DNA from 3 places in the Proteus mirabilis HI4320 genome. Region 2 is predicted to be linked to each of the others. Evidence: predicted binding sites of a transcription regulator. Region 2 holds the regulator's gene; each other region holds the start of a gene.
The links. Region 2 encodes LexA, which represses DNA repair genes until DNA is damaged. Its sites were predicted from a motif close to TNCTGTATGTACATACAGNA; they were not measured.
Positions count from the first base shown of each region.

Region 1: a site for LexA is predicted at 7,896-7,915, ahead of sulA (SOS-induced cell division inhibitor SulA). Genes of this name have one in related genera too.
Region 3: a site for LexA is predicted at 7,099-7,118, ahead of uvrB (excinuclease ABC subunit UvrB). Genes of this name have one in related genera too.

Region 1 covers NC_010554.1:872,424-883,261, reverse strand. The annotation lists tRNA gene PMI_RS03905 (tRNA-Ser) at 138-225, opposite strand; gene tusE (sulfurtransferase TusE) at 406-735, shown strand; gene PMI_RS03895 (acylphosphatase) at 738-1,022, opposite strand; gene hspQ (heat shock protein HspQ) at 1,222-1,542, shown strand; gene PMI_RS03885 (CoA-binding protein) at 1,607-2,020, opposite strand; gene PMI_RS03880 (methylglyoxal synthase) at 2,160-2,618, shown strand; gene helD (DNA helicase IV) at 2,623-4,674, opposite strand; gene yccS (YccS family putative transporter) at 4,790-6,964, shown strand; gene PMI_RS03865 (TfoX/Sxy family DNA transformation protein) at 7,094-7,708, opposite strand; gene sulA (SOS-induced cell division inhibitor SulA) at 7,935-8,489, shown strand; gene ompA (porin OmpA) at 8,838-9,926, shown strand; gene matP (macrodomain Ter protein MatP) at 10,091-10,558, opposite strand.
Region 2 covers NC_010554.1:2,999,432-3,010,269, forward strand. The annotation lists gene PMI_RS13530 (SLC5/6 family protein) at 1-1,087, opposite strand, end outside; gene uvrA (excinuclease ABC subunit UvrA) at 1,740-4,574, opposite strand; gene ssb1 (single-stranded DNA-binding protein SSB1) at 4,827-5,351, shown strand; gene zur (zinc uptake transcriptional repressor Zur) at 5,707-6,237, shown strand; gene lexA (transcriptional repressor LexA) at 6,426-7,037, opposite strand; gene PMI_RS13555 (diacylglycerol kinase) at 7,165-7,536, opposite strand; gene plsB (glycerol-3-phosphate 1-O-acyltransferase PlsB) at 7,667-10,150, shown strand; gene ubiA (4-hydroxybenzoate octaprenyltransferase) at 10,264-10,838, opposite strand, start outside.
Region 3 covers NC_010554.1:655,396-666,233, reverse strand. The annotation lists gene PMI_RS03025 (Bax inhibitor-1/YccA family protein) at 1-25, opposite strand, end outside; gene moaE (molybdopterin synthase catalytic subunit MoaE) at 220-681, opposite strand; gene moaD (molybdopterin synthase sulfur carrier subunit) at 683-928, opposite strand; gene moaC (cyclic pyranopterin monophosphate synthase MoaC) at 925-1,404, opposite strand; gene moaA (GTP 3',8-cyclase MoaA) at 1,446-2,426, opposite strand; molybdenum cofactor riboswitch at 2,416-2,565, opposite strand; gene PMI_RS03000 (gluconeogenesis factor YvcK family protein) at 2,856-3,791, shown strand; gene PMI_RS02995 (DUF1266 domain-containing protein) at 3,909-4,874, opposite strand; gene uvrB (excinuclease ABC subunit UvrB) at 5,058-7,067, opposite strand; gene bioD (dethiobiotin synthase) at 7,539-8,225, opposite strand; gene bioC (malonyl-ACP O-methyltransferase BioC) at 8,218-8,985, opposite strand; gene bioF (8-amino-7-oxononanoate synthase) at 8,960-10,123, opposite strand; gene bioB (biotin synthase BioB) at 10,123-10,838, opposite strand, start outside.

The DNA.
Region 1 (10,838 bases), 1.9 Mb from region 2:
AGAGGTTACAATAATGCTCAATACTCTTTATACAAACAGAAATTTGAATAATTATGAATAAAACTATTAACTAGGAAATTTTTTAGTGGATCAAAGGAAGTTAAGGATACGCTAGGAGATGTTAGGAGACATTGAGATGGCGGAGGAGGAGAGATTCGAACTCTCGGATGGTTTCCCATCGGCGGTTTTCAAGACCGCTGCCTTCAGCCACTCGGCCACCCCTCCGCAATGGGGAGCAATATAAACATCCACGCTTATATTGTAAAGCCCTTATTGTCTTGTTTGGCGTAATTTTAAACGCCCTTTGATTTAACAGCTTAATTTATCAACGATTTACGCATTAGACTTGGGTATTGCGGTTATTTTTGCTAAATTAAATGATTATTTTTGATTGGTTAGAAACACATGTTTGTATTTAACGGACAACAAATCGAGACAGATAGTCACGGTTATTTAAAAAACAGCAATGAATGGACCGAAGAGATGGTGCCAATATTAGCTGAACTTGAAGAAATTGAACTCACAGAGCAACATTGGGAAATTATCCGTTTTGTGCGCCAGTTTTATTTAGAATTTAATACCTCACCGGCGATCCGAATGTTAGTGAAAGCATTAGCACAAAAATATGGCGATGAAAAAGGCAATAGCCGTTATCTATATCGCTTATTCCCTAAAGGTCCTGCTAAACAGGCAACGAAGCTCGCGGGCTTACCTAAACCTGTCAAATGTATTTAATACTAAGATGCATAATGGCGGATTGAAAAGTCTGCCATTTCTTCATATTGGCATGGTGTTGCCGACCAAAATACAATCTTACTCCCTATTGGTCCTCCAGCAGCCAACCAATCTTCTATTTTTCTCAGTACCTGCTCTTCAGCAAAAGCTTTGATCCCCACACTGCCATCATCACGATTCCACACATAACCCGTAATAGGCTGCTTTTTCATCCATTGATAAGTATGAAAGCGGAAACCGACACCTTGTACACGACCTTGAATAATATATTCTCTACCAACCTTCATTTACCTACCCTCCAAACTTACATGTGACGCAAAAATTCCGATAAGATTGTTGTCTTTTCTTTATACAATAGATAATCTGATTTTGTGAGGTTTGCATTTACACTGGATAACGACGTGTTTAATTTTGTTACACCTTGAAATTTCACTTTATGCCCTCATATACAGAAATTAATAAAGCAAGGTTTTACGGAGGTGATAAATGATGATCGCCAGCAAATTTGGAATAGGCCAGCAGGTTAGACATAAACTACTCGGTTATTTAGGTGTAGTTGTTGATGTGGATGCTGAATATTCCCTTGATCAACCTAACGAGGATGATATTGCATCTAATATGACCTTGCGATCAGCGCCTTGGTATCATGTTGTCATGGAAGATGATGAAGGACAACCGGTTCATACCTATTTAGCTGAAGCTCAAATAACTTATGAACTCTCAGATGAGCATTTAGATAATGACTCAATGGATGAGTTGTCACAATCAATCCGCAACCAATTACAGGCCCCGCGATTAAGAAACTAATTTTCTTCCATTCTTAACCTTAATGATAATCGCCGAATACATTTCGGCGATTTTACTCTGCCTATTACCAAGGCAATCCGTGGGCTTCTATCTCTTTTTTAGGACAGCGATCCATAACCACCCGCAACCCCGATTGTTCAGCTAATGCTTTTGCTTCTTCATTGATCACACCTATCTGTAACCATAAAACTTTAGCATTAATTTTAATCGCTTCTTTGGCAATCTCGAGCGCTACTGATGATTGACGAAATACATCTACCATATCAATCGCCACAGGAATATCTTGCAAATGACCATAACATTGCTGGCCTAATATTGTTTCCCCTGCCATACCCGGATTAACGGGGATCACCTCATAGCCTTGCTCTAATAAGAATTTCATGACTTTATAACTAGGGCGATCTTCTTTATGACTTGCACCAACCAGTGCAATTGTTTTGACACTTCTTAGAATGTCATAAATCTCTGAATCAACCATTTATATGCTCCGTTATCAGCAGGAAGATTGAAAATCTTATGATACATCATAGTATCTTGTTCCGCTCATAGCTTGTAAGATAAAAAAAAGGTATGTTGACAACTGGAATAATAACTGTATTTATTTTTAAAGGTAGCAAATGGAACAAATTGACCGCACACTCGCCACAGAAAAAAATATTGCGTTAGTTGCACATGATCACTGTAAAAGCTCATTGCTTGAATGGGTTAAAAACAACAGTGAACAGCTTTCTCACCATAAGTTATTTGCCACAGGAACAACAGGAAATCTGGTTAATCACCATACAGGATTAGAGGTCACTCAGATGTTAAGTGGCCCCATGGGCGGTGATCAACAAATTGGTGCAATGATTGCAGAAAAGAAAATTGATATTCTTATTTTCTTTTGGGATCCACTCAATGCCGTTCCTCATGATCCAGATGTGAAAGCGCTGTTACGCCTAGCAACAGTTTGGAATATTCCCGTAGCAACCAATCGTGCGACGGCTAATTTTCTTATTTCGTCCCCTCTTTTTTCACAAGAGTCAAAAATTAAAATTCCCGACTATGAAGGTTATTTAAAAGAACGTTTAAAATAATGCCTTATGGTTTTTTTTGCGTAGGGACACCTTGAGATTTTAACTCTGACACAAAACAAGATGGTTGTTGTTTATTAAATAATAACCATACTTGTTTTTTTGCTCTTGTTAATGCCACATACATTAATCGGCGCTCTTCAGCATCAGGATAGTCTTCAACAGGGGGTAATAAAGCGGTTTCTATAATCGACTCTCTTGCCGGAGCTGGAAATCCGTCTTTACCCGATTGTAAACCTAATATAATCACATAATCAGCTTGTTGACCTTTTGAAGCATGAAAAGTCATAAACTGTAATTTTAATTTGGGCCAGCGCGTTTTCGCCTTTTTCAATAAATCAGGTTGTAAGTAATGATAACGCGCTAATAAAAGGATCGTTTCATCGTCACTGACATAACCACTCATTTTATTTAATAAACTTTCTAATTGATCATCCGGCAATAATACAACGGCTTTTTTATTACCTTTTGTTAAGCTATTTAAAGGCTTAGCTAATTGATTAGGATTTTGTTGAATAAATGTATTGGCAACGTCACCTATAGTCGAATTAAAACGATAAGTGGTATCTAATGCACACTCAGCACCATCACCAAAAGATTGATGAAACGCTGTTGTTAGTAATAATTCAGCCCCACTAAAGCGATAAATAGCTTGCCAGTCATCACCAACTGCAAATAATGAAGTTTGTGTATTTTGTTGTTTTAACGCATTTAATAGTGCTGCTCTTAGTGGTGAAATATCTTGGAATTCATCCACCAGAATATGTTTCCAAGGACTGACGAAACGCCCTTTTTCTATCAGATTAATGGCTTGATGTAATAGCCCTGAAAAATCAATGGCATTCTCTTCTTTTAATGCGGTTTTCCATGCCTTTAACAGTGGTGCTAATAGTTTTAAATACTTTTTAAATGCATCCGTATATTCTGCAGGCACAGAATCAATCATTGTTTTTTGGCTACCACCTTGCATTCTTAATAAACTGATCCACCGCTCTAATCTTACGGCAACTTGATTTTCTAATTTTTTATCATGCCAAAACTCCCCATCAGGGATTTCCCATGCTAGCTCTTCAGATAACCACTCACGCCAGCCTTTCGCTTGTGCTTTTTTCTGCTGACACTGCTCACGCCACTGCGTTAACAATAGTGTTCTTCTCTTTTCACTATTGATTTCTAATTCGCTGATCTTGGGTTGTTTTTTAGTTGACTGTTGGATAATAAATAATGCCAATGCATGAAAGGTTTTCGCCGTAATATCAGCGTTTAAGCGCTCAGATAAACGTTGGTTCATCTCTTCAGCGGCTTTACGTCCAAAAGCCAATAGTAGAATTTGTTCAGAGGTTGCTAGTTTACGACGTAACAACCACCCTGCTCTTGCCACTAGTACCGACGTTTTACCACTACCAGCACCCGCTAATACCAATATATTATCTTCACCGTTGATAACGGCTTTACATTGCGATTCATTTAAAGGCGATGTTTCAATGGTAGTAAAAAACTCCGCATGCTCTGTCAATATACGGGTGATCCATTGCTCATTTTCTTGCGCAATTAATGCCTTACCTTGCTGTAACCACTGTAAACAGCGTTGATAATGCACCTTACAGTTATCAAATTGAGCAAGTCGTTCCAGAGGAAGAGGAAGAGCAGAAAAACTTTCTTGGATTGCCTGTTGAATAGCGGCTAACTGGTTTTGCTTTATCCATTTATCGCTTTGAATTATATCTTGGATAGAAGAGAGTTGCTTTTCAAGTACTTGCGCCGTTATCTCACTCATCTCTTGGCTCCATATTTGCCAAGTTTGATAAAGATAGCGGTAAAATTGTTGCGTTTCTTCCCAGTCCGTTCCATGCAAACGAACCACTTTATTGTCGGGCAGTAAAAACTCTAACTCTCCCCACACAATGCCTTTTTTACAAAAAATGTCGATCAATTCATTAAAAGGAATTAAATATTGATGCTTTTCACCACTGACCTCAATACCCGCATTTAACAATTTTACCCTGTTATAAGGATGCTGAGCTAAACGTTGTCCCATTGGGGTTGATTTCAGTTCCATTCTGTAATTCCTACAATAAATAACAAATAGTCTGTCGTTAAACTCTTTTTTATCTGTAATAAACCCTATATTCTAAGAGGTAATTATCTCCATCTTGTTTATTTAAGGGCTTTTTGTGTTCAATTTGTTTAATGGCGCCCGCCGATTTATCTATAATAGCCACTTTTTATATTATATTCGCATAATAATCGCACTTACGGGAACGACTTTATTTCCATGGGCTTTAGGACAAGAACCAAAATATACTATACCTCTTACATTAGGTGTTGTCGCAGCCGCATTAACTGACTTAGATGATAGGCTTGTGGGCCGCTTAAGAAACCTTGTGATCACCTTATGTTGTTTCTTATTAGCATCAACATCTATCGGATTACTCTACCCTTACCCTATTTTATTCTTTTGTGGTCTTGCTATCTCCACTTGGGGGTTTATTTTATTAGGCGCCTTGGGTCAGCGTTATGCTACCATCGCCTTTGGTGCGCTATTAATCGCTATTTATACCATGTTAGGTATGCCGATTTTCCCAGAATGGCATGAACAACCTATTTGGCTCCTTTTAGGCGCAATTTGGTATAATTTGCTTACCTTAATTGGTCACCTACTTTTCCCTATTCGTCCCGTTCAAGATAGCCTTACGCGTTATTATCAGCAGCTTTCCGCTTATCTAGAAGCCAAGGCCGCATTATTTGATCCCGATATTGAAGGTGATCAACAGCAATTACTGTATAACTTGGCATTGGCTAATAATCAGTTAATTGAGGCAATGAGCCAAACTAAACTAACATTACTAAGCCGTTTAAAAGGTGATAGGGGCCAGCGTAGCAGTCGTTTCACATTGCATTATTACTTTGTGGCTCAAGATATTCATGAACGGGCCAGCTCTTCTCATATTCAATATCAATTACTGAGTGATAGATTACGCCACAGTGATGTCCTTTTCCGCTTTCAGCGCTTACTGTCAATGCAAGCAAGAGCCTGCGAACAAGTCGCTCAATCTATTCTTTGGCATAAAAAGTACCAACATAATCCTCATTTTGAACGTGCAATCACTCATTTAGAAAATGCACTTAATAATGTAAAAAACAGTACTTCTGATCCACAAATTATTGCGCCACTCTATAATTTATTACAAAACTTACAGGGCATCGATGCTTTATTAAAAAGTATTAGTACAGAGCAATATCAAATCTCTCATGACCAAAAAGAAGAAACTCAGTTATCTGATGAAGGGCTTACTGGGTGGCGAGATATCGTGCTAAGAATAAAGGGTCACTTAACACCAAAATCAGCCCTATTTAGACATGCGGTACGAATGTCACTTGTCTTATGTATAGGTTATGTGATCATCCAGTTTTTTGATTTGCATCGAGGATACTGGATTTTATTAACCAGTTTGTTTGTCTGTCAGCCTAACTATAATGCGACACGTAGACGATTAACATTACGGGTCAGTGGCACTATTATTGGTATTTTAATTGGTTTCCCTATTCTCTATTTTGTGCCTTCCATCGAAGGTCAATTAGTGCTTATTGTTGTGACAGGTACGCTCTTTTTTGCTTTCCGAACCGTACAATACGCTCATGCCACTTTGTTTATTACCCTACTCGTTTTATTGAGTTTTAATTTATTAGGTGAAGGCTATGATGTCGCACTACCGCGGATCATTGATACGTTAATTGGATGTGCCATTGCCTGGTTCGCAGTCAGTTTTATTTGGCCGGATTGGAAGTTCCGTCAGTTGCCATTGCTCATCCAAAAAACCATGACCAATAACTGCTACTATCTTGATGCGATCCTCATTCAGTATTATCAAGGAAGAGATAATAGCGTTAATTATCGTATTGCACGCCGTAATGCACATAGCAGTGATGGTGAGTTAGCATCTTTAATTTCTAATATGTCATCAGAGCCTAAAAGCTTTCAAACCTCTCAAGAAGAAGCATTTAAATTACTGTGTTTAAATCATACTTTACTGAGCTATATTTCAGCGTTAGGTGTTCATCGTTGCAAAATTGAAGATGAAGCGGTACTCACCCTGCTTAATGATACTGTCTGTTATATTGATTCAGCGTTGAGACGTAAAAAACCACAAGATAATGATTTTATACAATCTCACGATCAACTTATCGCACGTGTTAATGCACAACCAAGTTCAGATAACGCCCGTATTCAATTAGTGTTAACGCAAATACGCTTGTTACTGGATTTATTGCCACAAATTGTCAATTGCATTGAGCTAATTGAGCAAACAGAATGGCAAAACGATAAAGATAAATTAGCTACAGCTTGATGGATAAAAAGTTATTTTCTCTAATTTCTATTAGAACCTTAGAGAAAATAACAGACTCTATTGGCTTAAGTTTGCTCTTATTCCGTTATTCCTGTTCATTCTAATGTACTCAAGTCCGAGTACTGTAGTTTAATAGGATTTAACGGATAACTCTTTATACCAATTTAACAATTCCATTTTTAATTGATTAGGTAACACAGACCGATGACAGCCAACAATAGCACCTGCTAACGCAAGCAATAAGTCGCTATTTCCTTGCTTAGGTTGCGCAATCAGTTTTAAATAACATGCCTTCGCACCGATCGTACGTAATTCCTCGATACGGTTAATCCCAACTTGATTCAGCTTTTTCTCTAATGCTATGCCCAAATTGGGTAAATCTTTGATACGACGAGGCTGCTTTTGCTGCCCTAAAAACTCCTGAGTACTATAGTGATATGCAAAATCGATATATTGATTGAGCTTAGCGCTATTATGCCATATTGCTTGCGTAATACGATAATAGCGCAATGTAATGGGGATACCTTTTTTTAGATAGACGTATGCATCCATGTTGTTTGCTTTATAGAGTGTTTCAACAAAACCACTCCCTTTTAAATAAAATTCATTATCAGCAGTAATCGCAAAGATAACCTCATCAACCATTAAGCTATAACCGCCGAATTGAGACTTCTTACTTAACTTTCCATATTCCGCTACGCGCGATAATAAATGAGCCTTCCTTTGCTCAGGTAAAATTGACATCAGATCTCCAAACCACAAAAAATATTTTTTATCTTAAAATTCAAATATATGACTGTATTCTTGATGGTTAAGACAATAAATAAATGTCCTTTTTTTGCCAATAGTTACCCGCTCAAAAATATGAATTTACATAAATTTTGAGAGCAACTTTCAAAAAATTGATCTTGATTTAAGTGAAACTCAGGTATACTGTATATACATACAGTACATATTGAACGAGGTAAATATGAAACTCTCAACATCATCTTTGGCAAGACAAAATGGCCTTTTCCAAGAGATCTCTACTGAGGTATTACCTCTCTCTATGGCCTCCGATGCAATTACAACAACAATGCCCGATAATAGACAAGGCATGGTAAGTGAACTGCTTTACCAAAATCCCTTGATGATTAACCACATCTTACTACCTCTGTTAAAACAGTATAGCCATGAATCACGTTGGTTACTGTGGTTAAGTCCACAACAAAAATTAAATCGTAGTTGGTTAAAAGAAACCGGCTTACCCCTGAATAAAATCATTCAACTCAATCATGTTGATTCAATTAATACTGTGGAATTAATGGAGAAAGCGCTACTAAGTGGAAACTACAGTGTAGTATTAGGTTGGTTACCAGAAATATCGTCAGAAGAGATGAAAAGATTAGAATATGCTGCCAGCATCGGTAAAGCGTTAGGTTTTATCATGCGACAACAAAACAGTAATCATATCCAAATAGAAAACAATAATTCCTCTAAACGACATTTAAACTCGATAAAAATTCATTCAAATCACTACCATTAGTGAAATTTAAGAGTTTTCCTAATACTCATAACGCAACATTATCATTTAAGATAAGTCATAATCAATTGTAACTTAAATCATATGGTTACAAGAAATTTAACAAAAATATAGAATAATTCTTATTGTGAATAACGGCCGATCTTTTTAAAATTTTAAGTCGAATTTTAAAGGGATACTTGTAACTTTTTAAGTTCATTGTAGACTTTATATCGTTAAGGTTATGCTTTAAATCCCGTTTTTGGGGATCATCATTTGATGAAAGCATCGAATTCCTAACAATAATTTAACCAAGGGCAAATAATAAGGCTTAAAGCCAAATGCCTAACTTGGATGATAACGAGGCGTAAAATGAAAAAGACAGCTATCGCATTAGCAGTGGCAGTGGCAGCTTTCGCAACTGCAGCGCAAGCAGCTCCAAAAGACAATACTTGGTATACCGGTGGTAAATTAGGTTGGTCTCAGTATCAAAGTACTGGTAACAATTGGGACGGCGTGAATATCGGTAACGGTAGCACACACAAAGACCAAATTGGTGCTGGTGCATTTGCTGGTTATCAGTACAACCAATACTTAGGTTTTGAACTGGGTTATGACTGGTTAGGTCGTATGGCTTATAAAGGTTCATACAACAACGGTGCATTCAAAGCTCAAGGTATCCAATTAACCACTAAATTAAGCTATCCAGTAATGGATGACTTAGACGTTTATACACGTTTAGGTGGTATGGTATGGCGTGCAGATTCAACTGCAACTATTAATGCAACTTCAGCAGGAACTCAAAAACGTTTCTCTGAAAATGATACTGGCGTTTCTCCAGTATTCGCATTAGGTACTGAATACGCGATCACTCCTAACATTGCTACTCGTCTTGAGTATCAGTGGATCAACAACATCGGTGATAAAGGTACTCTGAACGCTCGTCCAGACAATGGTATGCTGAGTGTTGGTGTTGCTTACCGTTTCAACCAAGAAACTCCAGCTCCAGTTGTTGAGCCAGCTCCAGTAGTTGCTCCAGCTCCAGTTGTTGAGAACAAAACCTTTACTCTGCGTTCAGACGTTCTGTTCAACTACAACAAATCTTCTCTGAAAGCTGAAGGTCAAGAAGCACTGAATGGTCTGTACAACGAATTAGCTAACATCGACCCAACTCAAGGTCGTGTCGTAGTTATCGGTTACACTGACCGTATCGGTTCTCAAAACTACAACCTGCCTCTGTCAGAAAAACGTGCTCAATCTGTAGTTGATTACCTAGTATCTAAAGGTATTCCTGCAAACAGCATCTCTGCAGAAGGTCGTGGTAAAGAAAACCCAGTAACTGGCAACACTTGTGACAACATCAAAGCTCGTGCAGCTCTGATCGATTGCTTAGCGCCAGACCGTCGTGTAGAAATCGAAATCCAAGGTACAACTGAAGTTGTTGTTCAACCTGGTCAATAATTCAAATAGTAGAGAAATCTACTGTAATGAATTCTAAAAAAACCCTGCTTCGGCAGGGTTTTTCTTTTGATGATGACTTTAAATGATTAGCAGAGATATTCTCTATACCTCTTAAGTTAACGCTATACTGATGATCTCTCGATAATAAACAACGCTATTGTCATCTACTCTTTTTTCTGTTTGTCTCGTTCTAGTAACTCAATTAGGCCATCTTTTAGGTTATGTACTTTTAGTGCATACTGCTCTTTTCGCTCCGCATCTTCGATAAGCTGGACAATCGTTTCTGATAATGTCAAACCTCGGCGCTGAGATAGTGCTGATAGGCGTTGCCAAACCTTAAAAGTTAAATCGATAGATTTTTTACGCGTATGCTGATGTTCAGCATTAAAATAACGCTTTCTTCGAGCACGAATAGTTTGCTTCATTCTATTCGATAACTCAGGGTTCATATGTAAGTTGATCCATTCAAGGACTTTTAATGGTTGAGATTCAAGGCGTAATAGTTGCTCAACCACTTCATCGGCAGCGCTCTTTTCAACATAACGGGTGATTAATTCACCTTCGCGATGTTTTTTTACCAAATAAGCCCACTTCCAGCCACATTCTAGATTTTCTAACTGTTGATATTTCATACAAATCACCGTGACAACGTAACTACATACTAGCATATCAACAATTTTGCCAAAAAACTGCCTTAAACCGAATATTTTTGCTTAAATTATCACCAAAAAAGATAAGTAGTTTTTGTTACCTACCACCGACAAATGTCAGAAGGGATAGTTTTCTAACCACGTTGTGATAGAATCGTGCGTCGCTATAATAAAACAATACATTCAATTTAATAGGTTATAGCAAAAGTAATGGCAACGTATATTCCCGGCCAAAAGTATAGACATAATATAACTGTCAATA
Region 2 (10,838 bases):
TTTCATTGATTTTTTCAACGGGCATCATGCGCTGCAGAATATTCATCACAATCCCTTGTGTGGCTTCACGGAAACCGAGATAGACACCAAAGAATGCGGTCATTACTGCGAAAATATTCAACATTACACTCACTACGGTTACCCAACCGCCAGGGAAGAATTTTGCCGCAATCGCTAATGCAGAGATATTTTGCTCATAAGCTTTTACTGCTTCATCATGTCCCATTGCTAATGTGAAGGAGATTGCATAGAAAAACACCGTACAGAACAACACACCGAAAGCGATATTCATTGCACGTAATGCTTTATGACGCGCTACTTCACGATTTTGGTTACGACTACGATAAGAGATAACCATTGGGCTTAATGTTTGGATAAACAAAATAGAAGTTAATGTAAAAGGTAGTGTGATAATGGCTTCTTTAATTAAACGTCCGGCAGGGGGTAATGCGCCAACATTATACAGATGCCACATACCAATCATTGAAAGACCTAATGCCGCAACAACCAGTAGTTTTGTCATTACCATAAAGCTTGATAGCTTAAACAGTAATTGTTCACCACGAGAAGAAATAGCCACTAACGCACAGATTAAAATCAGACCATAGAATGGATTTTCTGATAATAAACTGTCAGTCACACCAAAAGTTTGTAGATAAGAAGCACTGTCATTCGTGATAGCTGTGGAATAGACAAACATCCAAATCACTAACATCACAAAATAGAGTGCACCTAATAAAATACCCCAGTTTTTACCGAGATAACCGGTGATAACGCTTGGGTAGTCTTTACACTCAGGAGATTCAGCCAACGTATTAATAAATAGGCGTTGGAAAAGGTACATTGCGGGGTAACCAATCACGGAGGAAAGTAAGAAAACCCACAATCCCATTAAGCCAACCTGTACAGGTAAAAAAACAATCCCTGCACCGATAGCCATACCGATACTCATGATAACCCAGCCCACATCATTGCCGTCAAATTTAATTGCTGCACGCCATTGTTCTTCTGTCATACCTGCTCGGCGAGCGCCAGCACTAGTTGCGGGATAGCTTGTTGTCTCTGTTTTTGAGGAAGCCGTTTCCATATTAGTACTCACTTTTTATATTGTAATTGTTAATAGCAAAACGAATTTTGGGGGTAAAAAGAACTATCTAACTTTGCGATGACCTAATAGCCTTACTTTTTGCAGGTATTTTTATTATGGGTAAATGATAGGAAATATTGCGGAGAAAAAAGTTGTTATAAATCGTGATAGCTGAAAACGTTTTGGGAAATAATTCTCTCACAAGGAGAAAAGTAGGATTATCTGTTCAAAGGGAACAGTAAATAATAACCTTCCCCCTACGGCAACCTTTTGATTTACATAACACTTTGAAATATAACAAAATATCACTATTGTTATACAATAATAGTCAAGTATAACAAATGAAACAAATCCATGAATAAACTGTGCTATGCATCACGATATACTATGATAATCCTTTCTATTTAGCTTTGTTATCTCGTATTTAGTTAAAATAATGTAATAAAACAGCAGAATTAACTATTTATTCTTTTTTTTATAAAAAGAGTGTTAATTATATAAAAAGCGGCTATCAGCGTGACTGACGAAAAAAGAATAGTTTTATCTAATAGAATTAATTTCTCTAATAAAATATCAAATTCCTTTTTATAAAGAAAAACGCTACAAACAAAATTTGTAGCGTTTAGACAAGAAGTGCGTAAACCGAGTGCTATTAATAACCGCGCTCTAAAATTGGTTTCAAAAACCTTGCCGTGTGGGAGCCTTCAAAGTCAGCAACTTGCTCTGGCGTACCGGATATCAAGATCTGACCACCCCCACTGCCCCCTTCAGGCCCTAAATCAACGATCCAGTCAGCGGTTTTGATCACATCGAGATTATGCTCAATCACCACAATCGTATTACCCTGATCACGCAACTGATGGAGCACATCAAGAAGTAACTCAATATCGGCAAAGTGTAAACCCGTGGTCGGTTCATCCAAAATATAGAGGGTTTGGCCTGTACCCCGTTTTGACAACTCTTTGGCTAATTTAACCCGTTGTGCTTCACCACCCGATAACGTAGTGGCAGATTGTCCTAAACGAATATAAGAGAGTCCCACATCAATCAATGTTTGTAGCTTACGCGCTAATGCAGGCACCGCATCAAAAAACTCTCTTGCTTCTTCGATTGTCATATCTAGCGCTTCGTGAATATTTTTCCCTTTATATTTAATCTCAAGGGTTTCACGATTATAACGTTGCCCTTTACACTGATCACAAGGCACATACACATCAGGTAAAAAGTGCATTTCAACTTTTAATACACCATCGCCTTGGCAAGCTTCGCAACGCCCCCCCTTCACATTAAAACTAAAGCGCCCCGGCGTATAACCGCGAGTTCGTGATTCTGGTACACCAGCAAAAAGTTCACGGATCGGGGTAAATACTCCGGTATAAGTCGCAGGGTTGGAACGTGGCGTACGACCGATAGGACTTTGGTTAATATCAATCACTTTATCAAAATGCTCTAATCCCTCAACGTCTAAATAAGGTGCTGGCACGCTATTAGTGGCGCCATTTAATTGACGTTGGGCAATGGGGAATAACGTATCATTAATTAAGGTTGATTTACCCGAGCCAGATACACCGGTAATACAAGTAAATAAACCAACAGGTATTTTTAAATTAACGTTTTTTAGGTTATTACCTTTCGCCCCTAAAATAGTGAGCATTTTTTCGCGATCAACAGGAACACGCTTTTCAGGGATAGCAATACGGCGTTCGCCACTTAAGAATTTACCGGTTAATGAGTTGGGATTATTAACAATATCTTCCAGTGTACCCTGAGCGACTATCTCACCACCATGAACGCCAGCACCCGGCCCAATATCAATAATATGATCAGCGGCACGGATAGCGTCTTCATCATGCTCAACGACGATCACCGTGTTACCTAAATCACGCAAGTGGATCAAGGTTTCCAGTAGGCGATCGTTATCGCGTTGATGCAAACCAATTGAAGGCTCATCAAGTACATACATTACCCCAACTAATCCAGCACCAATTTGGCTTGCTAGGCGAATACGCTGCGCTTCGCCGCCTGATAATGTCTCCGCTGAACGAGAAAGAGTGAGGTAATTTAATCCCACATTGACCAAGAATTTTAATCTGTCACCAATCTCTTTTAATACTTTTTCGGCAATCTTCGCTCGCTGACCACTGAGTTTTAGATTTTGGAAAAAGCTCATCGCATGACCAATACTGTAATCCGCAATTTCAGGTAACGTGGTATTTTCAACATACACATGGCGAGCTTCGCGACGTAAGCGAGTACCTCCACAAGAGGCACAAGGACGATTGCTAATATATTTAGCTAACTCTTCACGCACCGCACTCGATTCTGTTTCACGATAGCGGCGCTCCATATTATTTAATACCCCTTCAAAAGGATGATGGCGGACCACAACATCCCCTCGATCATTGGTGTATTTAAATTCAATATTTTCTTTACCTGAACCGGATAAAATCACTTTCTGGATCTTGTCGGGTAATGAGTCAAAGGGGGCTTCAACATCAAAATGATAGTGCTCGCCTAATGAGCGCAACATTTGGAAATAGTAAAAATTGCGCCGATCCCACCCTTTAATCGCACCACCGGCCAGAGAAATTTCTCGATTCTGGATCACCAAATCAGGATCGAAAAATTGTTGAACACCTAAACCATCACAAGTAGGACACGCACCTGCGGGGTTATTAAAAGAGAATAACCGTGGCTCTAGTTCACTCATGCTATAACCACAAATAGGACAGGCAAAGTTTGCAGAAAAAACAATATCTTCAGCACTGCTATCGTCCATATCAGAGATAACAGCAGTACCGCCAGAAAGCTCTAATGCGGTTTCAAAAGATTCCGCTAAACGTTGAGCCAGATCGTCACGAACTTTAAAGCGATCAATGACCACTTCAATGGTGTGCTTTTTCTGTAACTCCAAGGTAGGGGGATCTGATAAATCACACACTTCACCATCGATACGAGCACGAATATAGCCTTGTGCAGCAAGATTATTGAGTAATTTTACATGCTCACCTTTGCGCTCTTTTACGATTGGCGCCAATAACATTAAGCGTTTACCTTCAGGTTGCGCTAAAACATTATCCACCATTTGGCTTACCGTTTGAGCCGCTAAAGGGATATCATGATCAGGACAGCGCGGTTCACCCACACGTGCAAATAATAGACGTAGGTAATCGTGGATCTCGGTAATGGTGCCGACCGTTGAGCGCGGGTTATGTGATGTCGATTTCTGCTCAATCGAAATAGCGGGCGATAACCCTTCAATATGATCAACATCAGGCTTTTCCATTAAGGAAAGGAACTGACGAGCATAAGCTGAAAGCGATTCAACGTAACGCCGTTGGCCTTCCGCATAAAGCGTATCAAAGGCTAAAGAGGATTTACCTGAGCCAGAAAGTCCCGTAATAACAATAAGTTTATCGCGAGGAATGACCAAATTGATATTTTTTAGGTTATGGGTGCGAGCGCCCCGTACTTCGATTTTATCCATGAATATATCCCGGATTAAGTGAGTCGCCGAAAAAGAAAGAATCGGATAATTATGACACAAAACTAGCTGAATGGATATACAGTATATATATTGAAACTGAATGATAATGAAAATTTGCCATATTAAGACAATAAAATGTCGATCCTGTTCTCAATGGAGAAATTCATTACTCATCATATTCAAATTTTAGCTTACGTGATAAACTTCATCGCTTATGATTTCAAAAAATTTACTTTCGCAGGAGTACCTCACATGGCGAGCAGAGGCGTTAACAAAGTTATTCTTATCGGTAATTTAGGGCAGGATCCAGAAATCCGTTATATGCCAAGTGGTGGTGCAGTGGCAAATCTGACACTAGCAACTTCAGAAAGCTGGCGCGACAAACAAACCGGTGAAATGAAAGAGAAAACCGAATGGCACCGTGTGGTCATTTTCGGCAAACTAGCAGAAATTGCTGGCGAGTATCTGCGTAAAGGTTCACAAGTTTATATTGAAGGTCAATTACAAACACGTAAATGGCAAGATCAAAGTGGTCAAGATCGCTACAGCACTGAAGTTGTGGTGAATATCGGTGGCACAATGCAGATGTTAGGTGGCCGTGGTGGTCAAGATAATGCACCTTCACAAGGCCAAGGCGGTTGGGGTCAACCTCAGCAACCACAAGCATCACAACAGTTTAGTGGTGGCGCACCATCTCGCCCAGCACAACAACCCGCAGCGGCACCAGCGCCAAGTAATGAACCACCAATGGACTTTGATGACGATATTCCGTTCTGACGGTTACTTAAGAACTCACCTTATCTTCTAAGTCATATAACATCAAACGCTAAAGCCTGTTATACCATTAACGGGCTTTTCTTTGTTTCATGCTTATCCCGCATTTGCCAATCATATTGTCACACCTTGTCTATTTCCCATTGTCTATTTCCCATTGACTATTACTCGTTCATCATTGGCGTTAAGGTAAGTCTTGTGAATGAGTATTAGCCCCTTTCACCATGGTTAGATTTGATTTACTGATAATGACAATTTATAGCGTTATTTTCTCAAAATCCCACTTTCCACAAAGGTTTGCTCAAAAAAAATATGGTAAGATCATCGCAATTAATCACGTCTGAGAGCATCCTATCCTATGAATGAAGAGAAATTGCTCGCTCAGGCAGAAAAGATCTGCCAGAAACGAGGTGTTCGCCTGACTTCACAACGTCTGGCAGTATTGCGTCTGATCATGCAACAACCTACCGCAATCAGCGCTTATGATTTATTAGATTTATTACGCCAAGTAGAGCCTCAAGCTAAACCACCTACCGTATATCGTGGATTGGAATTTCTACTTGAACAAGGTTTTATTCACAAAATAGAATCCACCAATAGCTATGTGCTTTGTCATCATTTTGATGATGCTGAGCATACATCGGTGATGTTAATTTGTGATCGTTGCTTATCAGTCACAGAAAAAAGTAGCCATAAAATTGAAGGGGCGATCACCACACTCGCTAAAGATAATGGCTTTCATTTACGCCATAGTGTGATTGAAATTCATGGGCTGTGCGCTCAGTGCCATGAAGCCCAAGCCTGTACACATCCGGAAGGTTGTCACCATGATCATAGTATGGATGATAATCTTAAGCAGAAAAAAACCGGTGACTATAAGCCTCGTTAAGCAGATAAAAGATAAAAGTCAGCGGAACATATGTTTTTTTGTATAAATTAAAAACAGAAAATGCAGATGATTTTATGTTTTTACACATCATCTGCATCTTTTTGACGTTCTCCCCGCCCTGATGAACTGGAGGACGAGGTTTCGGCGCATCTGGTACAATAATTTGTATTGAATGAATTAGATACAAATTACAGCCATTCGCCGTTACGGATAACCCCTACTGCTAATCCTTCCACAGTAAAGCTCTGCTCACGTAAATCAACGATAATAGGTGAAAACTCTGGATTTTCTGCGTGCAGTTCTATCTTACTACCGACTTTCTTAAATCGTTTTACAGTTACTTCATCTTCAATACGTGCGACAATCACTTGGCCATTATGGACATCTTGTGTTTTATGCACAGCAAGTAGATCGCCATCCATAATACCGATATCTTTCATCGACATACCATTAACACGCAGTAAAAAATCTGCGCTCGGTTTAAAAAGCATAGGATCAACTTGATAATGGCTTTCGATATGCTCTTGCGCTAAAAGTGGTTCACCGGCTGCAACTCGTCCAATTAATGGTAAGCCTTCAGGCTCTTCTTCAAGTAGCAAACGGATACCTCTAGATGCACCAGAGACAATTTCTATCACGCCTTTGCGAGCAAGTGCTTTTAAATGCTCTTCTGCCGCATTAGGTGAGCGAAAACCAAGTTGGGAAGCGATTTCCGCCCGTGTTGGTGGCATACCCGTTTGCGAAATGTGATCACGAACCAAATCGTAAACCTGCTGCTGCCTTGCAGTTAATGCTTTCATTCCGCCCCCTGTTTGTTTATACAGTCAGACTGTGAGTATATACAGGTATATGCCGATTGGGAACTACAAATGCATATAAAACACGCATCTTTGCATTATTTTTCGACAATTGTCGATTTTTTTTACTTTATGCAAAAAAATGATGCCAAAGAATGGTTCCCCAAGTAAATAATCCCAATATAATAGCGACGAGAACGGCAGCTGATCCCATATCCTTTGCTCGTCCTGATAATTCATGACGTTCTGTACCAATGCGATCGACGACAGCTTCTATAGCACTATTGACCAGTTCTAAAATAACGACAAGGACGACTGAACCAATCAATAAAATGCGCTCTAGAACACTGACATCGATAAAAAATGCAAGGATAATTGCTATTAAGGTCACAATAGCTTCTTGTCTAAAAGCGGCTTCATTGATCCAAGCGGCGCGTAAGCCCTGATATGAATAGCCACCAGCTTTAATGATTCGGGTAAGACCTTTATTTTGATTAGCCATAATAAACTCTATCGAAAACAAACGATTATTTTGCCACTTTTCTCTATTAATATTGTCACAGCACCACAGATCTACGAAAGACTTTCTGTTATGCTTTCGAAGTATTGCTAATAAGAGGCTACAACTATTTATGTCAGCTTGGCGTAAACTATATTATAACACATTGAATTTACCACTGAAATTGTTGGTAAAAAGTAAACGAGTTCCGACTGATCCTATCACTGAGTTAGGCTTAGATACGTCGCGATCTTTCCTTTATGTTCTGCCTTATCACTCTAAAGCAGACTTACTGACATTACGTCAGCAATGTTTATCTCTTGGCTTGCCAGATCCTCTGCAACCCATAGAAATTAACGGAACCAAACTGCCAGCCTACGTCTTTATTGACGATGGTCCTAGAGTATTCCGTTACTACTCTCCCGATCCGCGTAAAGATTCAGTGAAAACATTCCATGCTTATCTTGATGCTCATCGTAACAATCCGCATCTTGATATTGAAATGTTACCTGCTTCAGTGATGTTCGGTCGCTCACCGGGTCGAGAAGGTCATAATGGTGTCCCCCATTTGCGCTTATTAAATGGGATCCAAAAATTTATTGCCATCCTCTGGCTAGGTCGAGATAGTTTTGTCCGTTTCTCGCCGACCGTATCCATGCGCCAAATGGCGAATGAACATGGAACCGATACCAGCATTGCTCGAAAACTTGCGCGTGTGGCACGTATTCACTTTTCACGTCAGCGTTTAGCAGCAGTTGGCCCAAAACTACCTGCACGCCAAGATCTCTTCAATAAACTATTGGCATCCAAAGCCATTGAAAAAGCCATTGAAGATGAAGCAAAAGCGAAAAAAATTACGCTTGATAAAGCACGTAAAAATGCCACTGATATCATGGAAGAGATCGCCGCTAATTTCTCTTATGAAGCGGTACGAATGACTGATCGTGTATTAAGCTGGACATGGAATAAGCTCTATCAAGGTATCAACGTTTTTAATGCAGAACGTGTGCGCCAACTTGCGCAAGATGGACATGAAATTGTCTACGTACCTTGTCACCGTAGTCATATGGACTACTTATTGCTTTCCTATGTACTTTATCATCAAGGATTGGTTCCCCCACATATTGCTGCGGGTATTAACCTTAATTTCTGGCCAGCAGGACCGATTTTCCGCCATTTAGGGGCTTTCTTTATTCGTCGAACCTTTAAAGGAAATAAACTTTATTCAACCATCTTCCGGGAATATTTAGGTGAATTATTCTCTCGAGGCTACTCTATTGAATATTTTGTTGAAGGTGGACGCTCCCGTACAGGTCGACTGTTAGATCCTAAAACAGGGACGCTGTCAATGACCGTGCAAGCCATGTTACGTGGTGAGACACGCCCTATTTCCATCGTTCCCATTTATATTGGCTATGAGCATGTCATGGAAGTTGCCACTTATGCCAAAGAGTTGCGTGGTGCGACAAAAGAGAAAGAAGGTTTTATGCAGATGATCAGAGGATTGCGTAAACTACGTAACCTTGGTCAAGGCTATGTCAATTTTGGTGAACCTATTTCGCTATCACAATACCTTAATCAGGCAGTGCCTGACTGGCGCGATGATATTGATCCCATTGAGCCACAACGTCCAAGCTGGTTAAATCCTGCAGTTAGTGCGTTAGCGGATAATATTATGGTCAATATTAATAATGCCGCTTCGATTAATGCGATTAACCTTGTCTCTACGGCGTTGCTAGCGTCCCGTCAGCGAGCATTAACTAAAGAACAATTATTAGAGCAAATAGATTGTTATCTACAGTTACTGCGTAATGTGCCTTACTCATCAGATATGGTTGTCCCCGATAAAAGCTCAGAAACATTATTAGCACACGCCTTGCAAACAGATAAATTCCAAGTTGAGCAGGATAGTCTTGGTGATATTATTATATTGCCTCGTGAAAGTGCCGTATTGATGACTTATTATCGCAATAACACCATTCACTTAATGGTTACACCATCATTAATTGCGAGCATTGTCTTGCATCACGAGCGTATACACCGTGATGACTTAATGAAACAGGTAGAATTAATTTTCCCTCTTATCAAAGCTGAGTTGTTTATTCGCTATGAAAAAGAGGAGTTACCTGATGTGGTTAATACACTGATTAGTGAGCTTTGTCGCCAACGTCTAATTTGCTGTGCTGATGATGGCATATTACGGATCAATCCAGCACGTATTCGCCCATTACAGCTTTTAGCAGCAAGTGTTAGAGAAACGCTACAGCGTTATGGTATTACGCTCTCTCTACTCAATTTTGCTCCTGAAATTAGCCGTGCACTATTAGAAAGAGAAAGCCGCATTTTGGCGCAACGACTTTCTGTATTGCATGGTATTAACGCACCTGAGTTCTTTGATAAAGCGGTTTTCTCCACTTTAGTTTCTACACTGCGTGAAGAAGGTTATCTCAAAGATAATGAAGATATCCTCAAAGCAGATGCCTCTGCACTTTACCAAGTTATTGCGAAATTAATGTCACCAGAAATTCGTTTAACCATTGAGAGTGTAGGCGTTACTGAAGATAACAATTCAGCACAAGCGATTGAGGAAAACCCTGAATCCAACATGGATAAGTAGTTGCTTAATAGCAAATCGCGCTATAATCAGTAATAGAAAAGGGATAAGCAATTGGCTTATCCCTTTTATTTTTATGCAACTTCAGTGCTCAGCTAGTGCTGGTAATATATTTATTAGAAATAATTAAATAAAATACCTGCGAATAAAACAAAACCGACATAATTATTATTCATAAACGCTTGAAAACAAGGGGCTCTTTCCCGTTCAGCAATTAATTTCTGTTGATAAATAAACAGGGCTGTCACGAGTAACAATGACCAATAATAGATCCCTTTCATATTCAGCAAAACGCCAATCGCCACTAATAATGCCAACATCACTAACTGTAAAATACCAATAATGATTTTATCGTAACGACCAAACAGAATGGCTGTCGATTTCACCCCTATTTTTAAATCATCATTGCGATCGACCATGGCATATTGAGTGTCATACACAACAGACCAGATAATATTGACCAAAAAGAGTAACCAACATACTAAAGGTAGTGTTTCAGAAACTGCAGCAAATCCCATAGGGATAGACCAACCAAAGGCCATACCTAAAATTAATTGAGGCAAATTACTAAAACGTTTTACAAAAGGATAAAACCATGCGAGTGCAAGTGCGGCAATAGATAACCAAATGGTCATGGTATTTAACGTAAGCACTAATCCAAACGAAAACAGCACCAAGACAATAAAGATAA
Region 3 (10,838 bases), 1.7 Mb from region 2:
CATTTGAACGTGAAAATCGATCCATGATGATTACCCTTTAATCATAGTGATAACGTTGAATTTAACGATAACGTTTATTTCAGTAAAGAGCCCATTATGGACTCATTAGTGATTAATTTTATCACACTAATGTTACATTTCCACGAAATAAACTGTATAGAATGTCACCGTAAAATAAATTTAAGTAAAGTGATGTTGTCTTTGATTTCACTTGATGAATTATTCCCAACGCTTAGCTGAATCATAGTCACTTTGGCGAGCATCAACCCATCTATCTTGGTTAGCTGATAGCCCCTCTTTTTTCCAAAAAGGCGCGCGCGTTTTTAAAAAATCCATAATAAATTCTGCGGATTCAAAAGCACTATGGCGATGTGCGCTGGTCACACCAACAAACACGATCTCTTCACCAATATTTAATTGGCCAACACGGTGGATGACGCTGACTCTTTGTAAAGGCCAACGCGCGCGTGCTTGCTCAACAATGTCATTTAACGCCTTTTCTGTCATACCAGGATAATGCTCTAGAGTTAGCGTATTAACTTCATCACCTAAATTATGATTACGCACTTTTCCTGTAAAAGTGACGACCGCACCATCACTTTCACACTCTGACAACCATTGATATTCATCACCAACATTAAAATGTTCGTTTTGGACTGATATACGGGTCAATGTACTCATCTTAGCCCCCTGTTACAGGTGGGAAAAAAGCCACTTCATCACCGTCTTTAATGGCATAAGTGCCTTGAACAAAGGATTGATTTACTGCGGATAACAATTTGCCATCTTCAAGCGCTAATGCCCAACGATCGCCTTTGTTAATTAAAGCACGGCGTAAATCATCCACTGTTGGATAATCATTTTGTAATTCCAGTGAATCAACACCCACTAATTCACGCACTTGGGCGAAAAAAAGAACCTTAATCATGCATCCACCTTAAAGTGTCCCGATTTACCACCGGTTTTTTCTAATAAACGCACAGATCCTATGACCATATCTTTTTGTACTGCTTTGCACATATCATAGATAGTCAATGCGGCTACTGATGCGGCAGTGAGTGCTTCCATTTCAACACCCGTTTTACCCGTTAAGCGACACACTGATTCAATACGCACACGATTTGAGTCTGTAAGGGCTTCTAAATGGACTTCAACTTTGGTTAACAGCAATGGGTGACATAAAGGAATTAATTCCCATGTTCTTTTGGCTGCTTGAATACCCGCAATACGTGCGGTAGCAAAGACATCTCCCTTATGGTGTCGACCTTCGGTTATCATTGCTAAGGTTTCTGCTGACATTTCAACAAAGGCTTCTGCTCGCGCTTCACGTACGGTTTCAGCTTTGGCGCTAACATCCACCATATGCGCTTCACCGGCAGCATTAATATGAGTTAGTTGAGACATGCACAACTCCTGAAATTAACTAAATAACAGAGCGAAAAAACTTATCCACCAATCACAGAAAGATTAGGGGTAATACCACTATCGCCCTGATGAAGAAAATGTGTTTCTCTTTTATGAAGAAGTCCACCCTGAATACGCTGTTGTAGGGCTTGTTGTTGTGCATCATCAGCCAATAAATCGCGTAAAGGAATACCATTTTCGCCAAATAAGCAAAGATGAAGATTACCAATCGCAGAAACACGTAAACGGTTACAGGTGACACAAAAGTCTTTTTCATAAGGCATGATAAGACCAATTTCACCTTGATAATCAGGATGAGTAAAGACTTGAGCTGGCCCATCACTACGGGCGCGAGGAATTTGTAGCCAACCTTCGTTAAGTAAACGTTGGCGGATCACTTCACCAGATAAATGAAAGCGATTAAAAACATCACTACCATCACCAGTTTCCATTAGTTCAATAAAGCGTAGTTGTATCGGTCTGTCTTTGATCCAATGGAGAAAATCAGGCAAGTTTTTATCATTTACGTTGCGCATTAGCACAACATTGACTTTCACTTTGTCATAACCTGCCGTAAAAGCAGCGTCTATTCCTTCCATCACTTGATGGAATTTATCTTGCCCGGTAATGGCATGAAATTGGCGGGGATCTAAGCTATCAACACTGACATTTATCGCACTTAGCCCCGCATCACGCCATTGTGCAACATCACGGGCTAAACGATAGCCGTTCGTTGTCACAGCAATCTTTTTAATGGCAGGGTTTTCATTAATAGTCGCGATAATATCGGTAAAATCTCGACGCATCGTAGGCTCACCACCCGTTAAACGGATTTTTTCTGTGCCTAATTCAGCAAAAGAGTGAGTCAGTCGGCGGATTTCATCCAGTGATAGAAAGGACTTATGACCATTTGGCTTGTAGCCATTAGGTAAGCAGTAAGTGCAACGGAAATTACACACGTCTGTGATTGATAGACGTAAATAGAAAAATTTGCGGGAAAACGCATCAACAAGTTGTTGCATAATAACACCTTTCCAAATTCGGGAGATGCGGGCATTTCTACCGTGCACCCTGGTGACTTAGTTAGTCACGGCCAGAACATCATATCCTTTGGATAAAGCTTGTTGACTTAGATGTTAAGGCTAGGAGTTAATCTTTACCTGTTTTTAACAGGTTCTTATACCAATATTTTATGTGTGGATTTTACCTGTTTATTTAATAAAAAGCGAATATTGTTTTCGTTATATAATTTATAATACAACGACTTACAACACTTTTTTTATTTTTATTCTATTTACACTCCCCCTTACTCTTCCCTTTTATTTGTCTAAATAACCAGCAATCGATACTCATTCAAGATTAAGAATGTGATGAAATCACGCCGTGATCATAGGCTTAAATTATAATTGTGATAAATTAGCGGCAAATTTTTAAAAGTGAGTAAGACAATTATGCGAAATCGCACGCTAAGTGATTTAGATCGTGTTGTAGCCCTTGGTGGAGGTCATGGCCTTGGACGTGTGCTTTCAGCACTCTCCTATTTAGGAACTCGCCTTACGGGGATTGTCACGACAACAGATAATGGTGGCTCCACGGGACGTATTCGTAAAGACGAAGGCGGTATCGCGTGGGGAGATATGCGCAATTGTATTAATCAATTAATCACAGAGCCTTCCGTTGCTTCTGCGATGTTTGAATACCGTTTCTCAGGCACGGGAGAGCTTGCTGGACACAACTTAGGTAATCTTATGCTAAAGGCCTTAGATAACTTAAGCGTTCGCCCATTAGAAGCAATTAATCTTATCCGCGGTCTACTTAGAGTCAATGCTCATCTTATTCCTATGTCAGAACAAGCGGTTGATTTAATGGCCATTGATGATGAAGGAAATGAAATCTATGGCGAGGTCAATGTAGATAATTTACCGAGGATGCCTCGTCAATTAAAACTCTATCCAGACGTCACCACCACACGAGAAGCCATTGAAGCCATTGAGCAAGCTGATTTAATTTTAATTGGCCCGGGCAGTTTTTTTACCAGTTTGATGCCTTTATTGTTGCTACCTGATTTAGCTAAAGCATTACGTCGTAGCAGTGCCACTACTATTTATATTGGTAATTTAGGTAAAGAGCTTAGCCCTGCGGCTGCAAGTATGACGATGTCAGATAAAATCGCCATGATGGAAACCTATATTGGCTTACAAACTATTGATGCTGTGATTATTAGTCCAGAAACACAATATGAATCAATGAAAGGACGATTAATTGTTCAAGCGCAATTAGAGGCGAAAGATATTCCTTACCGTCATGATAGGCACCTATTAAGTAAAGCTATTGAATTAACACTTCAGCAATTAGGTCAACGTAATACCGCTTGTACAGCGAGTTAATCGTTATACCAATCAAAAAACCGCACTAAAATCATTATCTATCTCAGTGCGGTTAATTAGTCTTTATTAGATTATTTTCTTACTTTAACTGTGTAATTTTGTTTTACAAATAGACAATTAGCTATTAAGTGTTTTTAAAGTAATGCGTTCGCTGATCATTTCTTCTATTTCAGCCAGTGTCATAGGCACATCATTTTTCATAAAACCTAATCCAGCTACGGCTCGTGTAAAAGACATTAAATCTAATGGGGGTAGCTCCATTACCCAGTTTTCTTCTGTCGCTAAGGTATTTTCTGCTTTGAGTATATTTTGTACGACATCGGAAAATGTTTGATGTGATGATGCCCAATTTTGATCACCACTTGCCCATAACCAACGAGTAGCAATAAAGTTTTGCCACATATCTTCCCAACCATCATAAATACGACGTAGCATTGATGCACTCATTAATGACCATGTTTGTGCTTCTTGCTGGGTAATATAACCTTGTTGGCAGCCTTCTAAGCAAAGCTTGTTAAAACGACAAAGATCCCAAATAAGATATTTTACATTTTGGATATTCATTCGATTGGTGTTCATCATATCGATTTGCCATAAACGTTCATTTTTATCATTTTCAGTTAAATCAGATAATAAAATATCGTTTTTTAATGATTGAATATCTTCTTCTTTGCCATTCAAAATCTGGTCACGTAACTGGTAAAAGTCATTGGTATGACCTTGAGTCAGCAACCAAAATAATTGGTAGATTAAATCCCACCGATCATTAACTCCCCAAGCCGCTGATAGCCCACCATCATCTTTACCTTGATTATATTCGTTATATGCCCATTCATTCATGACAGCATAAGGGGCTGCAACATATAATCCCCATTCATTAGGTAATAGCTGATTTACTGAACCTTCCGTTGTTGGAGTAGATAACGCAGACTCTGGATCAGTTGTTGCTGGCATTGCAGAGGTTGATAATTTATTGTCTTGCACGGCAAAGTTGCGTAACCACTTAAAAAGTACCACGAGGAAAAAAACACCAATAATGACTCCTACAGAGCTTGGAAACCCTGCATACACATAACCACTCATTCACTATCCTTAATGTCTTTTTTATCTTTGTAAATCATTGACTGTTTGTTAGTTGTAATATTTAAACAGTTGATTGCCAGGAAGGGAATAACAAAATAAATAAAAAGTGATAAAGAAATAACAAAAAAGAGCGTTATAAACGTTATAACGCCCCCTGTAAGCTAATCTACTTAAATGTTCTTATTAAGAATTAGCAATAAATTGCGCACGCAAAGTTTGTAATTTATCCCGTGTTTGAGCCGCTTTTTCAAATTCAAGATCTTTAGCATGTTGATACATTTCCGTTTCTAAGCGCTGAATTTCTTTTTCTAATTCAGCCGTAGAAAGTAATGGATAATCTTCATGAGTATCAACCGCTTTATGTCCTTTCTTATTACGGCCTTGAGTCGGTTGACCAATCTTAAGAATATCACCAATTTTCTTATTCAAGCCTTTTGGCACAATGCCATGTTCAAGGTTAAATTGTTGCTGTTTTTCCCGACGACGTTCTGTCTCACCAATGGCTTTCGCCATAGAATCTGTTATTTTATCGCCATATAAAATAGCTTTACCTTCAAGGTTACGAGCAGCACGACCAATCGTCTGAATAAGCGAACGTTCTGAACGTAAGAATCCCTCTTTATCTGCATCTAAAATCGCCACAAGAGAGACTTCGGGCATATCTAACCCTTCACGAAGTAAGTTTATCCCCACCAGCACATCAAATTCACCTAGACGTAAATCTCGGATAATTTCAACCCGCTCGACGGTATCAATATCTGAGTGCAAATAACGTACCCGTTCACCATGCTCTTCAAGATATTCGGTCAGATCTTCCGCCATACGTTTTGTTAATGTTGTCACTAATACACGTTCATTTTTAGCTGCTCGTATACGTATTTCTGATAATAAATCATCAACCTGTGTGGCAACAGGGCGAACTTCAACCACCGGATCAAGTAAGCCTGTAGGTCTAACCACCTGTTCTACAATGTCATTACCTGATTTTTCTAGCTCATATTTGCCCGGTGTTGCTGAGACATAAATGGTTTGTGGTGCTAATGCTTCAAACTCTTCAAAACGCAATGGTCGGTTATCCAACGCAGAAGGCAACCGGAAGCCATATTCCACTAACGTCTCTTTACGTGAGCGGTCGCCTTTATACATGCCGCCAATTTGCGGAATAGTGACGTGTGATTCGTCAATCACTAATAACCCATCAGCAGGCAAATAATCAAATAGCGTTGGTGGTGGCTCACCAGGCCCACGGCCAGAAAGATAGCGGGAGTAGTTTTCAATACCTGAGCAATACCCCAATTCATTCATCATTTCTAAATCAAATTGAGTACGCTGGGTAACTCGCTGCTCTTCAACCAATTTGTCATTGGCTAATAGCACCTTACGTCTTTCAGCTAGCTCCTGTTTGATTTTTTCCATCGCATCCAGAATACGCTCGCGCGGCGTAACATAGTGGGTTTTAGGATAGACGGTGAAACGTGGCACATTGTAATGAATTTGCCCTGTGAGAGGATCAAATAGCGATAAACGCTCAACCTCTTCATCAAATAATTCAACACGTAAAGCGTAGTCATCAGATTCAGCAGGAAAGATATCGATCACTTCACCACGGACTCGGAAAGTACCGCGCTGAAAAGCCTGATCATTGCGGGTATATTGCAAATCAGCAAGTCGGCGTAAAATCGCACGTTGGTCAATAATCATGCCATTGCTTAAATGTAGCATCATTTTTAAATAGCTATCAGGATCACCCAAACCATAAATAGCTGAAACTGAAGAGACCACAATAACGTCTTTACGCTCTAAGAGAGCCTTTGTAGCCGATAGACGCATTTGTTCAATATGTTCGTTAACAGAGGCGTCTTTTTCAATAAAGGTATCGGAGCTTGGCACATAGGCTTCAGGTTGATAGTAGTCATAATAAGAGACAAAGTATTCCACCGCATTTTCAGGGAAAAACTCTTTCATTTCACTATAAAGCTGTGCAGCTAGCGTTTTGTTTGGCGCTAATACCATAGTAGGACGATTTAGGTTAGCTATCACATTGGCAATAGTGAAGGTTTTACCTGATCCGGTTACCCCTAATAAGGTTTGGTGAGCAAGTCCATCTTCTAACCCTTCACATAATGAAGCGATAGCAGTAGGTTGATCACCACCGGGTTTAAATTCTGAATGCAGTTTAAAAACTTTGCTCATATTCTTATCTCCTCGCAGACACTCCTTATGATACTGGATAAAAATCCAGCTTCAATCTCTATCTTACAAAAAATAATCTGAATAACGGATTTAAGTTATCCCCAGATTTTAATCAAAAAGTTTTTTAAAAAATCAACCCCTTATTTTAGGGATAAATCACTGAGAGTGAGTTGACGCTTTCGCACTATTGATTTTATTTAACTTATTAATAATAAACAATAAAAAATAAAAGTTGAGAATAACACCAATCTTTAGCAATGCCTTGTATTCTCTATATTTGGCGTATTTTTATTATGGTAATACACAAGGTTATCCACAGGAATAGTGGATAACTGAACAAAGTGCTTATACCACGGTAGGTTACAGCTTTTTTTCTTATTAAAAATAACCCTAATATTTAGCAAAAAAAATAATTTTTTTATTTTTTTATACATGAAAATAAGCTGTTAAAATTGACTCAATGATGATGTATCAATGTGATTTGAGATAAGAGAGATCAAGATAAGAGGTAAAATTATGTTGTTTAACGTCTTGTGTTAAATAAGGAATTTTACCTAAAAGTGGTGCTTTAATATGCGCCATTAAAGTAGCTAAATACTGCTGTTGATACCGCCCGGCAGGCTCTACTTCATTTGCTACCCAACCCGCTAAAGTCAACCCTGATTGCCAAATAGCTTGTTGCGTTAATAATGCATGATTAATACAACCTAATTTAATACCCACCGTTAAAATAACCGGTAATTTTTCTTCAATCACCCAATCTGCAAAGAATTGGTTTGCTGATAGTGGCGTAAACCATCCCCCAGCACCTTCAACTAATACCCAATCTGCGCGTTGTTGCAGATAAGATAACCCCTTGGACATAACCTGAAAATCAATAGGTTGTTTTGTTTCTTCGCTCACAATATGAGGTGATGTGGGGGTTTCAAAGCAATAGGGATTCACTTGCTGATAAGCCAAAGGGACGCTACTAAACTGTTGTAACGTTAATGCATCACTATTACGTAAACCTTCAGGTAACCATTCGCTGCCAGATGCAACAGGTTTATAACCCGCCGTTTGATATCCTTGTTGTGTAGCGCATTGTAATAATGCACTACTTACGACGGTTTTACCGACTTCGGTATCTGTTCCTGTTAAAAACCATGTTTTAGCCATGAGAAATCTTTCCTATAACGAGTTCATAAGTAAGTAAATATTTACCAGAGTCTGTTTTGCGCCAAACTTGCTCTAATTGACGCAGTTTTTGGCGTGTCATTAATCCTTTTGGCCGTTCTCCTTGCACAAAATTCGCGCCTACCCCTTTTAATGAGGTAAAAAGCTCAGGCAATGATGCATATTGTTCTGTCACCTTTTCAGTCACAAATTGATATTGAAAACCACTACAGGCTTGTTCAATCTGTTGGTAAGAGAGGAACGGGTTAACATGTTGGTGGTTATCAAGAAACTGCCAAGCATCTCGTACCTCTTGTAACGTTGATGTTGCTAACGTAGAAAAATAGAGCGCCCCTTGTGGATTGACGACACTCATTAAGCTATTTACCGCAATGGCAAGATCATCACACCACTGCATAGCTAAATTGCTAAAAACGATATCTATGCTGTGGGGGGTGATCGCACAGTGCTCAATATCACTTTGTAAATAACAATTAGCCCGTTGTTGTTGTCTCGCCACTTGTAACATGGCATGAGATAAATCAAGTGCGATAACAAATCGTCCTTGTTGTCGCCATTTTTGACTGAAATACCCAGTGCCACACCCCGCATCTAGCACCCTATCCCCAGCTTGGTGGCGAGCTAAATACATCAATTTATCACCACTATAACGTTGAATAGAGGCATGATGATCATAATGGCTAGCCGCTTTACTAAAACACTGGGCTATCTGCTGTTTATCTGTTTTGATTGAAGAAACCATGAAGAAGCTCGATTAACATCGCAATGTCGGAAATTTGGTGACGAGTCGTTAAAGTAATGCGTAAACGTGCGCTGTGAGGGGGTACAGTCGGTGGAAAGATCGCTTTTACCCAGAAACCTTCACGTTGTAAATAGTCTGAAAGTTGTTGACAGCGTAGTTCATCACCAATAATTAACGGTTGAATGGCTGTTTGTGAAGGTAATAATGTGACTGGAAGTGATGAGACACCTTGACGGAAAAAGCTAATAAGTTGTTGAAGATATTCTCGTCCTTCATCATCTTGTTTAATAACTTTTAACGCTGCATGTAAAGCAACGGCTTGTGCGGGGGGCATTGAGGTACTATAAATTAAGTGACGTGAATATTGTTCGAAAAACTCAGCAGTCGCCTTATTACACAGTACAGCCGCACCACTAATGCCAAAGGCTTTACCAAAAGTCGCTATTAATAACTCAGGTTTAATCCCTGCTTCATGGCAACTCCCTTTACCTTCTTTACCTAACACGCCAATACCATGCGCATCATCAACCATTAACCACGCCTGATGCTGTTGACTTATTTCTGCCATAGCCGCTAATGGCGCTTTATCACCATCCATGCTAAAAACCCCTTCTGTCACGACTAAGCTTTTATTCGCAGAGGTTTTATGAAGCCGCTGAGATAGAGATGGCGCAGAATTATGCAAAAAGCGCCATAAACTCGCCGGTGATAAGATAGCCGCTTCCATTAATGAAGCATGACAAAGTTTATCGGCAATGATGGCATCTTCTTTTTCAAGTAATGTCGCAATAACACCTTGATTAGCACTATAACCTGAAGAAAATAATAGCGCATGATCGTACCCTAACCAGTCAGCGAGTTGTTGCTCTAACTGCTGATGGGCCTGTGTAAAACCGGTAATATGACCCGATCCCCCACTCCCTACACCATATTCATTCGCACCACGTTGCCATGCTTGAATAACATCAGGATGTTGGCTTATCCCTAAATAATCGTTACCAGAAAAATTAACATATTTATCACCAGACAGTGTGGTTAAATAGCGTCCATTGCTATGCTGGATCACCTGTCTTTTTCGCCATAATGGCGTATTTCTACGCTCATTAAGTCGCTTATCTAGATAGTTTTGCCAACTCATTACAGTGCCGCGTTATAAAATTGTTCGGTGTCTTTTTCAGCAACAGCTTGTAGCAACACGTCTTCTTGTTGCTGATCGCCCATTGAGACAGATAATCTTTCAGGATTTAAACCAAGCTTACGGAATAATTGGTGATCTTTATCTTCAGTGGGATTCGTGGTCGTTAATAATTTGCAACCATAAAAAATGGAGTTTGCGCCAGCCATAAAACAGAATGCTTGCGTTTGTTCACTCATTTGTTCACGCCCTGCTGAAAGTCGCACATAAGAGCGAGGCATCATAATACGAGCAACAGCAATAGTCCGAATAAAATCAAAGGGATCGACATCTTCATTATCAGCCAGTGGCGTACCTTTAATTTTGGCTAACATATTGATAGGTACACTTTCCGGCGGTTGCGGTAAGTTAGCTAATTGCACTAACATAGCGGCTCTATCTTTGACCTCTTCCCCTAAACCTAAAATGCCTCCAGAGCACACTTTAATGCCAGCATTACGTACTTTATCTAAGGTATCTAAACGGTCTTGATATGTCCGGGTGGTAATAATGCTGCCGTAAAACTCAGGTGATGTATCAAGATTATGGTTATAAAAATCCAGTCCGGCTTGTGCTAAGCGTGAGGCTTGTGAATCATCAAGCTTACCCAATGTCATACAGGTTTCCATACCTAGCGCTTTCACTTCTTTGACCATCTGCTCAAGATAAGGCATATCAC